3 regions of the Mesorhizobium sp. M2C.T.Ca.TU.002.02.1.1 genome follow, and region 1 is predicted to be linked to each of the others. Evidence: predicted binding sites of a transcription regulator. Region 1 holds the regulator's gene; each other region holds the start of a gene.
What was found. Region 1 encodes PhoB, which activates phosphate uptake and scavenging genes when phosphate is short. Its sites were predicted from a motif close to TGTCATNNANCTGTCAT; they were not measured.
Positions count from the first base shown of each region.

Region 1 (3,273 bases):
CGAGCCGGCCTCGGCGCTCGATCCGCTGTCGACGGCCAAGATCGAGGAGCTGATCGACGAATTGCAGGCCGACTATACGATCGTCATCGTCACCCACAACATGCAGCAGGCGGCGCGCGTCTCGCGGCAGACGGCGTTCATGTACCTGGGCGAGCTGGTGGAGTTCGACCGGACCGAGAAGATCTTCACCTCGCCCCGCGAGAAGCGCACCCAGGACTACATCACCGGCCGCTTCGGCTGAAGACATACGAGGACATCATCATGGCCGAACATACCGTCGCCTCCTTCGACGAGGATCTGAGGCAGATCAGCCGGCTCATCAACGACATGGGTGACCTTGCCGCCTCGATGGTCGGCGCCTCGACCAGGGCGCTGCTCGAGACCGACAATGCGCTGGCGCAGCGCGTCGTCTCCGACGACGCCATCATGGACGCAAGGCAGCGCGAGCTCGACGACCGCGCCATCACGCTGATCGCCAAGCGCCAGCCGATGGCCGACGACCTGCGCAGCGTGGTCGGAGCGATCCGCATGGCGGGCGACCTCGAGCGCATCGGCGATCTCGCCAAGAACATCGCCAAGCGCGTCGGCTCGGTCGGCGTCAGCGCCGCGCCGCGCGACCTCACGCATTCGATCGATTCCATGGCGCAGATGGTGTTGATCCAGGTCCAGGGCGTGATCCAGGAATATACGGTGGGCGACGCCACGGCGCTGGCCAAGCTTCGCAACGACGACGAACGCATCGACGTCAAATACACATCCGTCTTCCGCGAGCTGTTGACCTATATGATGGAAGATCCGCGCAACATCACCGCTTGCACGCATCTTCTGTTCTGCGCCAAGAACCTCGAGCGCATCGGCGACCATGTGACCAACATCGCCGAGAACGCCTACTATGTGTTGACCGGCACGCAATTGCCCGCCAACCGTCCGAAGCAGGACGAGACGGCAATGTCGGCGCCGGCGGCCTGACGGAAAAGGTTACCCCGATGATCGCGCCACGCATCATGGTGGTGGAGGACGAGGAGCCGCTGGGGGTGCTGCTCCGCTACAATCTCGAATCCGAGGGTTACCAGGTCGAAGTGGTGACCCGCGGCGACGAGGCCGAAATCCGCCTTCAGGAAAACGTTCCCGACCTGCTCGTGCTCGACTGGATGGTGCCGGCGGTGTCCGGCATCGAGCTTTGCCGGCGTCTCAGGATGCGGCCCGAGACCGAGCGGCTGCCGATCATCATGCTGACGGCGCGCGGCGAGGAAAGCGACCGCGTGCGCGGCCTTTCGACCGGCGCCGACGACTATCTGGTCAAGCCGTTCTCGACGCCGGAGTTCATGGCCCGCGTCAAGGCGCTGCTGCGCCGCGCCAAGCCGGAGGTGCTGTCCAGCGTGCTCAAGGTCGGTGACATCGTGCTCGACCGCGAATCGCATCGCGTCTACCGCAAGAAGAGCGAGATCAGGCTCGGCCCGACCGAGTTCCGGCTGCTCGAATTCATGATGCGCCACCCCGGCCGCGTGTTCTCGCGCAGCCAGCTGCTCGACAATGTCTGGGGCGAGACGATCTATATCGACGAGCGCACCGTGGACGTCCATGTCGGCCGCCTGCGCAAGGCCGTCAACAACGGCCGCATGCCGGATGTCATCCGCACCATCCGCGGCGCGGGCTACGCGATCCGGGAAGACTAGTCCCAGGGGGCAGGTGTCCTGACGGGCAGGCACTTCTCGCACCCACGCTTGTGGGTAGCCGAGACGCTCGTGCTTCGTCATCCACGGGCGGAGCAAGGAGCGCAGCGACGCAGCGCAGACCCGAGGATCCATTCCGTGGCTTTGAGGCGCCACCACGGTGCAGAATTCTGCTCCGCTGCGCCCTACGTCCGAGGTAACGGAATGGATCCCAGGGTCTTCGCGACGGAGCTTCGCTCCTGCTCCGCCCTGGAATGACGAAGCTTCGGGGCCTTCGCTGATCTCCGGTGACTGGCGAGACACCCGGAACTGTCACTTCAAAGCTGCCTACGCAACGTGCTTGCCCGCTCTTGCCTGAACTCCCGGCGCGAAAATCTCCTGATCGACGAAGGTCAGCGCGCGCATGGCGCAGCCTTCGCGGATCAGCGGCAGCTCGTTCGGCTCGGTGTCGAAGGAGATCGATTCCGAGTGCTGGCCGCCGGCGGTCTGGGCAATCGCCTTCCTCAGCGCCGGCTCGATCAGGTCGAAGGCGGCCGCGCTGACGCCGACCATGGCGACGGGCGCCGGATCGATGAGTGCGAACAGGCTGCCGAGGCCGAAGCCCAGCGCCTCGCCGGCCCGGCGATAGGCCTCGCGCTCGGGGCCGTCCTTCTCGCGCGCCTTTGCCGCCAGCGCTCGCATGTCGGCGTCGCCGACGTCCGTCGGCGCGGCATCCTCGCTTACGCCCATGGCGCTGCGCCAGATGGCGTAGTTGCCGGCATAGGCCTCCACGCAGCCGCGCCGGCCGCAGCGGCAAAGCGCGCCGCCCGGACGGTGGATCATGTGCCCGAACTCACCGCCGGAGGAATGTGTGCCGGTGAACAACTGGCCCTTCAGCACCAGGCCCATGCCGATGCCGTGCGACAACAGGATGGCGATGAAATTGTCGCGATAGCGGTTGGGGTCACGCCACTGCAGCGCCACCGCCATCATGTTGCAGTCGTTCTCCATGGTGGCTGGAATGCCGAATTCCCTCTCGAGGATGTCGGCAAAAGGAATGTCGGTCAGCGGCGTGATCGGCGACCACAGCATGGCGCGCGCGTGGGAATCGGTTATGCCCTGGATACCCATGGCGATGCGGGCGACGCTGCCGACGTCGAGGTCGGGATCCTGCAGCCGACGCCGGACGATCGCCATGCATTCGCCGATCAGTTCTTCACGCGGCATGACAAGGGTGTCCAGGCGCTGCTGCTCCTCGGCAATCACCTGGCCGGCATAGTCGATGACGGCGACCGACAGGAAATTCAGCGACAACACCACAGTCAGCACCGCGGCGGCTTCGGGGTTGAGCGCCAGGCCGATCTGCGGCCGGCCGCGTTTCAACGCCGTCGGCTCGCTGGCCTTGCTTTCGGTGAGAATGCCTTCCTGGATCAGATCGGCGGAAATCGCCGAAATGGTCGAGTGGCTGAGCCCGGTGGTGGCTGCGATCTCCGTCCGCGATGGCTGACCGGCGCGGCGCACGGCCGAAATCACCATGGCGCGGTTGCGCCGGCGCAGATCGTCGTGGCGGATTCCGACCGACATTGGCTGAAGTATTTCCTCCTGGTCATCACGGCTTGAT
Region 1 covers NZ_RZTO01000113.1:2,053-5,325, reverse strand. Annotated here, with positions in the region: gene pstB (phosphate ABC transporter ATP-binding protein PstB) at 1-241, shown strand, start outside; gene phoU (phosphate signaling complex protein PhoU) at 262-969, shown strand; gene phoB (phosphate regulon transcriptional regulator PhoB) at 987-1,676, shown strand; gene EOD07_RS08800 (ROK family protein) at 2,001-3,236, opposite strand.

Region 2 (3,273 bases), on a different contig from region 1:
GTTCGACCAGATGATCAGCGGCGTGTCGTGGTGCTCGAGCGCGGCGTCGCTAGGCTCCTTGCGCGGCGCGACATTGTCCTTGAGGAAGCCGGTCTCGACATAGACCGGTCCGAGCGGCGGCAGATGGTCGCCGAAGAAGGCGATGATGGTCGGCCGCGGGCGGGCCTTCGCCCAGTCGATCAGCCGCTGCAGGCCGCGGTCGGCGTCGGCCGAGCCCTCGGCATAGGAAAGCAGCGATTCCCGCGCCCAGGAACTGATCGGCGCATCGACCGAATGCGTCGGATTGTAGTAGCGGTAGGGCTCGTAAGGCCCATGGTTCTGCAGGCTGACGGCGAACAGGAACACGGGATCGTCGCTGGCGTCCGCCTCGCGGATGATCTCGTCTGTCATCGCCGCGTCGGAAGCCAGCGGCCCGCGCTTCTCCATCGGCGGCAGCGTCTCTTCCGAGCGGAAGTCGTTGAAGCCGAAATCGGCATAGACGGCGCCGCGGTTCCAGAACCAGTTGGTGCCCGGATGGATGGCGCGCGCCCGGTAGCCCTCGCTCTTCAGGAAGGTCGCCAGCGAGGGCGTCGGGGTGCGCACATATTGCTGGTAGGGGATCGAGCCGGCCGGCAGGAAGGCGTTGGAAAAGCCGGTCAGCGCCTCGAATTCGATATTGGCGGTCATGCCGCCGAACTCGGGCGAGAACATCGAGCCGGAGCGCAAGGCGCGCACCGTCGGGATCGGATCGGGCTTGATGCTGACGCCTGGCAGTTGTGTCGGATCCCAGAAGGATTCACTCATCACCACGACGATATCCGGCTTCTCGTCCGGCACCGAAGCGGCGACGTCTGGCCGCTGGATCGCGGCCATCGCCTTTTCGGAGTAGCCGGCGGGAGCCGAGACATGCGCCATCGGCACATTCATCGCAAAGGCGAGCGCAAAGCCGTTGGAGGCGTAGTTCTCCTTCTGGTCCCACATGATCGGGATGATCTGCAGCCGGTCGCGCGTCCATGAGAAGGTGGCGTAGTCCATGATCGAGACGAAGAAGGCGAGCAGCGGCACGGCAAGCACCAGCCGCGCCAGGCGGCCCTTGCGGCTGAGGATCGGAACCCGCCGGCGCCAGGTCCGCCAGCAATAGACGAGCAGCGTCAGGCCACCGATGATGGCTGCGGCCAGCATGATGGCCGTCCACGGCCGTTCGCGCACCAGAAGCGGCATCAGCGCCACGATCTGGCGGGCAAACAGGAAATCCGTCGGATAGAGCGGGTCGCCGAGATAATGCGATTTCTGGTGGCCGACAAAGGCTAGCGCCAGCGTCAGCGGCGCCACGATCATCAGGCTCTGATGGCTGCGGCCCAGTATGGCGTCGAGCCCGACCAGCACCAGCGCGAAGACGATGATGGTGGTCCAGCCCGGCTTGAAGGGCTGCAGGAAGAAATCGACCGTGCCGAAGAAATCGCCGCGCACGATCCATTCGATCGCGAAGACGAGCAGGGCGGCGGCAAGAAGCGTCGCCAGGCCGTAGCGTACGGTCGGCCAGGTTCGTCCGGGCAAATAGCCGGTGGACGGATCGTCTTCCAAAAATCCCGGCACGGGCTTGGCCGCGCCTTTTCTGATCCTTGCCACTCTGTTTTCCCCCGGCCCACGCAACACGCCTTCCACGCCCGTCACGCTTCTGTCATCGAAGTGTCACGCAAAGCTAGCGCCTGTGGCGGAAATAAGAAGAGCCAGCAAACTAAACGTGAGCGGTTTTCATCAGGTGTGATCGCCAAAAAGCCTTTCGGAACAGGGAGTCAGCCGGTTCTTCCGGCTGAAATAAGGGTCCGAGGGGCGCCGGCGGGCTTGACTTGGCCGTCCGCCTTGCGCCAGAGGCAGGGAAAAACCAGCCTCTGGGGAGACTTCAATGGCCGTCGCATTCACCTTTCCGGGACAGGGCAGCCAGGCCGTCGGCATGGGCAAGGACCTCGCCGATCAATTCCCGGAAGCGCGCCGCGTCTTCGAGGAAGTGGACGCCGCGCTCGGCGAAAAACTGTCGAAACTGATCTGGGAAGGGCCGGAAGAGACGCTGACGCTGACCGCCAACGCCCAGCCGGCGCTGATGGCGGTGTCGCTGGCGGCGATGCGGGCGCTCGAAGCGCGCGGCTTCTCGCTGAAGGACAAGGTGGCCTATGTCGCCGGCCATTCGCTGGGCGAATATTCCGCGCTTGCCGCGGCCGGCTTCGTTTCGGTCGGCGACGCGGCGCGGCTGCTTAGGACCCGCGGCAACGCCATGCAGGCGGCGGTGCCGGCAGGCGAGGGCGCGATGGCGGCCATCATCGGCCTTGAGCATGCCGATGTCGAAGCGGCTTGCGCGGAAGCGGCCAAAGGCTCCGTCTGCCAGGTCGCCAACGACAATGGCGGCGGCCAGCTGGTGATTTCCGGCGCCAAGGCGGCGGTCGAGCTGGCGGCGAAGCTGTGCACCGAAAAGGGCGCCAAGCGGGCGCTGATGCTGCAGGTTTCCGCCCCCTTCCACTCGGCGCTGATGGCGCCGGCCGCCGATATCATGCGCGAGGCGCTGGCCGGCGTGGCCAAGCAGGCGCCCGTGGTCCCGGTCGTCTCCAACGTCACGGTGACGCCGACCAGCGACCCGGACGAGATCGCCCGCCGCCTGGTCCAGCAAGTGACCGGCCGCGTGCGCTGGCGCGAGACGGTGGAGTGGTTCGGCGCCAATGGTGTGTCGACGCTTTACGAGGTCGGCGCCGGCAAGGTGCTGTCTGGCCTGGCGCGCCGCATCAACCGCGAGATCGCCACCGGCGCCGTCGGCACGGCGGCGGAAGTCGAAGCCGCGCTGGCGGCACTTGGCTAAGGAGCGCTCGAACGTTACCGATAGGTGTCGAATTGTTCACTTCGAAGATTGGTCTAAGCAAAACCGAACCGCTGAACGAGGACTATCGCGTTGCAGCTGAGGTTGTGGAGCGCATTCGGCGCGGTGACGAGGATGTACTAAAGGCCGAAGATTTCTGGCGTGGTTTGGATGATTTGACGTATACGGAGCCAGGATCGCCCGCGGCGAATTCGGAAAAATGAGGTTGCAAAAATGTTCGAACTGACCGGCCGCAAGGCGCTCGTCACCGGTGCAACGGGGGGCATCGGCGAGGCGATCGCCAGGGTCCTGCACAGCCAGGGCGCGATCGTCGGCCTGCACGGCACCCGTGTGGAGAAGCTGGAAGCCCTCGCCGGCGAATTGGGTGACCGGGTAAAACTGTTTCCGGCTGATTTGACCGACCGCGACGCGGTCAAGGCTCTCGGTCA
Region 2 covers NZ_RZTO01000052.1:2,875-6,147, reverse strand. Annotated here, with positions in the region: gene EOD07_RS04820 (LTA synthase family protein) at 1-1,608, opposite strand, end outside; gene fabD (ACP S-malonyltransferase) at 1,886-2,827, shown strand; gene fabG (3-oxoacyl-[acyl-carrier-protein] reductase) at 3,059-3,273, shown strand, end outside.
Region 2: a site for PhoB is predicted at 1,659-1,675, ahead of EOD07_RS04820 (LTA synthase family protein). Genes of this name have one in related genera too.

Region 3 (3,273 bases), on a different contig from region 1:
CGTGCGCGCCGAGACATTGCCGGAATGCGAGGCGCCGCGCATCACATTCGGCGCGCCCATCAGCACGCCGAGGCCCGCCGCCTTGGAGGCCTTGGCCGCTTCTTCCGTCGTCGGGAACTCGGCGACGCGCACGCCCTGCTCGACCGCCTCGTCGACATGGCCGGCGGTCGCATCGTCGTGGCTCGCCAGGACGATGCCGCGTTCGCGGCAGGCGGCCGAGATGAACACCCGGTTCGGGCCGGAATTGCGGGCCGATTCGCCCATCCGCTTCTCGCAGAACTTCTTGAAATCCTGGTCGGTCAGCTTCAGCTTGCGCTGGTAATAGTAGGCATAGGTCTCGAGATTGACGAACTGGCGCTGTCCGGGCGCGTGGTCCATCAGCGAGGCGAGCTTCACCCGCTCGTCGGTCTCGAAATTGGCGAAAGCCTCGAGGCAGTCCGGCGCCGACACCTCGCAACGCAAATGGATGAAATGGTCGGCTCTCAGCCGATCCTGCCGCACGCTGTCCTCGATCGCGTCGGCCAGCTTGCGGACGTCGTCGGACTTCAGGTCGGCGTCCTCGTCCATGCCCACGCGCAAGGCGTCGAGCACGGTGGTGATGCCGGCGGTCGCGACCTGAGCATCATGGGCAAGCACGGCGGCGATGGGGTTCCAGCGCACTTTCGGGCGTGGCGCGTAATGGCCTTCGAGGTGGTCGGTGTGCAGCTCGACAAGCCCCGGGATGATGTAGTCGCCGCCCATATCCTCGCCGGCGCGGGCTGCACCCGGCTCGACGGCGGCAATCAGGCCGTCGCGCAACAGAAGCGAGCCCTCGACGATATCGTCGGGCAGCACGATGCGGGCATTGGTGAGAACGGTTTCGGCGGTCATCTCAGGCGGTCCTATCTCGAACGGTCGGCAATCAAATCAGAGCAATTCCAGGAAAAGTGCTTTGCGGTTTTCCGTCCGGAATTGCGTAAAACAAAGATAGGGCGGTTCGGCGTTTCCGCTGATCCGCCCTAAGCTGTCTTGCGGGCCGGGCCACGGCCAAGCACATGGTGGGAAAGCACCATGAATGGGGCGCCCGGCTCGGTCTCGACGAACAGCGTCAGTGCATCCACCGGCACCGGCTGCCGCAGCACGTCGGCGAACAGGCCGTCGATCGCCGCGCGAAGACGTGGGCTTTCCTGTGGCCCGACGCGCCCCGACAGCGTCATGTGGAAGCGGAACGTGTCGAAGACGTAAGGATAGCCCCATTGGCAGAGGTTGCGGAACTCGTCCGGCTTCAGCGCATCGGGGCTGCGGCGCTCGATCTCGGCGTCGGTGAGCGGCGCGCGGAACAGATCGAAGGCGCGCACCACCTCGCCGGCGAAATCATTGAGCGGCGCGAATTGCGTTTCCGGCACCAGCGCGAAGAAGCCGTCGATCTGCCCGACGACCAGGCGCGGGATGACGACCGGCGGCGTCGCCTCGGCGAAGCTGTCGAGCGCGGCGCGCAGCGAGGCTTCCGTCTCGTTCGGCGCCAGCCGGAACGGCGCCTTCAGCGTCGCGTGGAATCCGTAGCGCCGGGCGGAGGCGGTGTGGAAGGCGACTTCCGCGGCCGACAGATCGCCCACGGCCTCGACCGGTCGCGTCGCCGCGCCGAACGGGTCGCGGCCCAGCCAGTTGGCGGCAATGCGCGCCAGTGGCTCATCCTGTCCCGGTGTGTAGTAGATGGCGTAGCGCATCGGCGTTCCTCGTCAAGCGCGCTGCGCCCAAAGGATCATGCGACGCGCTTCAAGTCATTGTCCTGGCAAGTCGTGGGTCCAAAAACGCCAGAGCGCTCGCGGCGACATGCATCAGACCCGCTGCCATAGGTGATTTCCATGACGGATTGACGAAGCTTTCATGGGTTTTCGAAGGCAAGTCCAGCCGCAAGCTCGTTAGCCGACGATTTTTCCGGACTGGACCAACGGCTTTGCCGAGCTGCTAGGGTGTGTTGAGATTCAGGTCAGGCCGGCCTCACCTGAATATCAATACATCCCGATCAGGTCTTCATCAGCCACTCGTGCTCGGCCGCGTTGTGGAATTTCCATGTCCGCTTCGGTCCGGCCATGACGTTGAGGTAATAGAGGTCGTAGCCGTGGCAGGCCGCGCAGGGGTGATAGCCCTTCGGCACCAGCACGACATCGCCGTCCTCGATCGCCATCGCTTCGTCCAGCTCGCGCACGCCGTTGCGGTCGGCATCCGTGTAGACGCGCTGGAAGGCAAAGCCCTGCGGCGGGTTGAGGCGGTGGTAATAGGTCTCCTCGAGATAGGATTCGGCCGGCAGATTGTCCTGGTCGTGCTTGTGCGGCGGATAGCTCGACGTGTGGCCGCCGGGCGTGATGACCTCGACCACCAGCAGCGAATCCGCCGGCTTGCCCTCCGGCAGTATGTTCGTGACGTAGCGCGTGTTGGTGCCCTTGCCGCGCACCTCCTGGCCAAGATCGTCAGGCCCGATGACGCGCACCGGCAGGCCGCCACCAAGGCCGGGTGCCGAGCAGACGGCGAGCTCCAGCTCGGTGTCGGCTGTCACCGACCAGTCGGCGCCTTCCGGCACATAGACCGACCACGGCTTGCCTTCGAAGGGCGACATGCGCTCGCCGAGCAGGTCAAGGTCCTTGCCGCCGGCCGCGGCCTTGCCCTTGCCGGTGACGAACACTAGGCAGACCTCGCGGTCGCCGGTCTTGCCGGACGCTGTCTCGCCGGGCTTCAGCCGATGCAGATCGAAACCGACATAGGTCCAGCCGGCGCTTTGCGGCGTGACATGAGCGACGTGGCCGTGGCCCTTGTCGGCCTTGACGAGCAGTTTCGACATGTGGAGCTCCTTGGATTATTCCTTCGGCTCGGCCGGAGGCTTCGCCTCCTCGGTCGGCTTGTAGAGGTAGAAAAACTGCCACACGGCGTAGCCGGCGAAGCCCAGCGCGATCACGCCCCAGAACGGCGTGCCGGACGCGAACTCGATCACCGACCAGATCAGGCAGACCGCCACGACGGCGATGCGGCGCCACAGCGGCCGGAAGAAGGGATGCTCATAGTCTTTCATCGCGCCAATCCAGGAGTTGCCAAAGCGCATGGGATAAACCGGGCGCCCCAACTAATCCACCGTTCAGGCCGGAAACCCTTGCGTCTCCACCGTATAGCCGGCGGCCGTCATCACCCGCATCAGCTCCTTGTGGCCGACCTGCGCCATCTTGAGCGGCGGGTTCTTCTTCGGATCCTGCTCGGCCTCGACCACGAACCAGCCCTCATAACCATAATCGGCGAAACGCT
Region 3 covers NZ_RZTO01000096.1:1,982-5,254, reverse strand. Annotated here, with positions in the region: gene EOD07_RS07795 (alpha-D-ribose 1-methylphosphonate 5-triphosphate diphosphatase) at 1-870, opposite strand, end outside; gene EOD07_RS07790 (DUF1045 domain-containing protein) at 999-1,706, opposite strand; gene iolB (5-deoxy-glucuronate isomerase) at 2,006-2,818, opposite strand; gene EOD07_RS07780 (DUF3329 domain-containing protein) at 2,834-3,046, opposite strand; gene iolE (myo-inosose-2 dehydratase) at 3,110-3,273, opposite strand, start outside.
Region 3: a site for PhoB is predicted at 1,845-1,861, ahead of EOD07_RS07790 (DUF1045 domain-containing protein). Genes of this name have one in related genera too.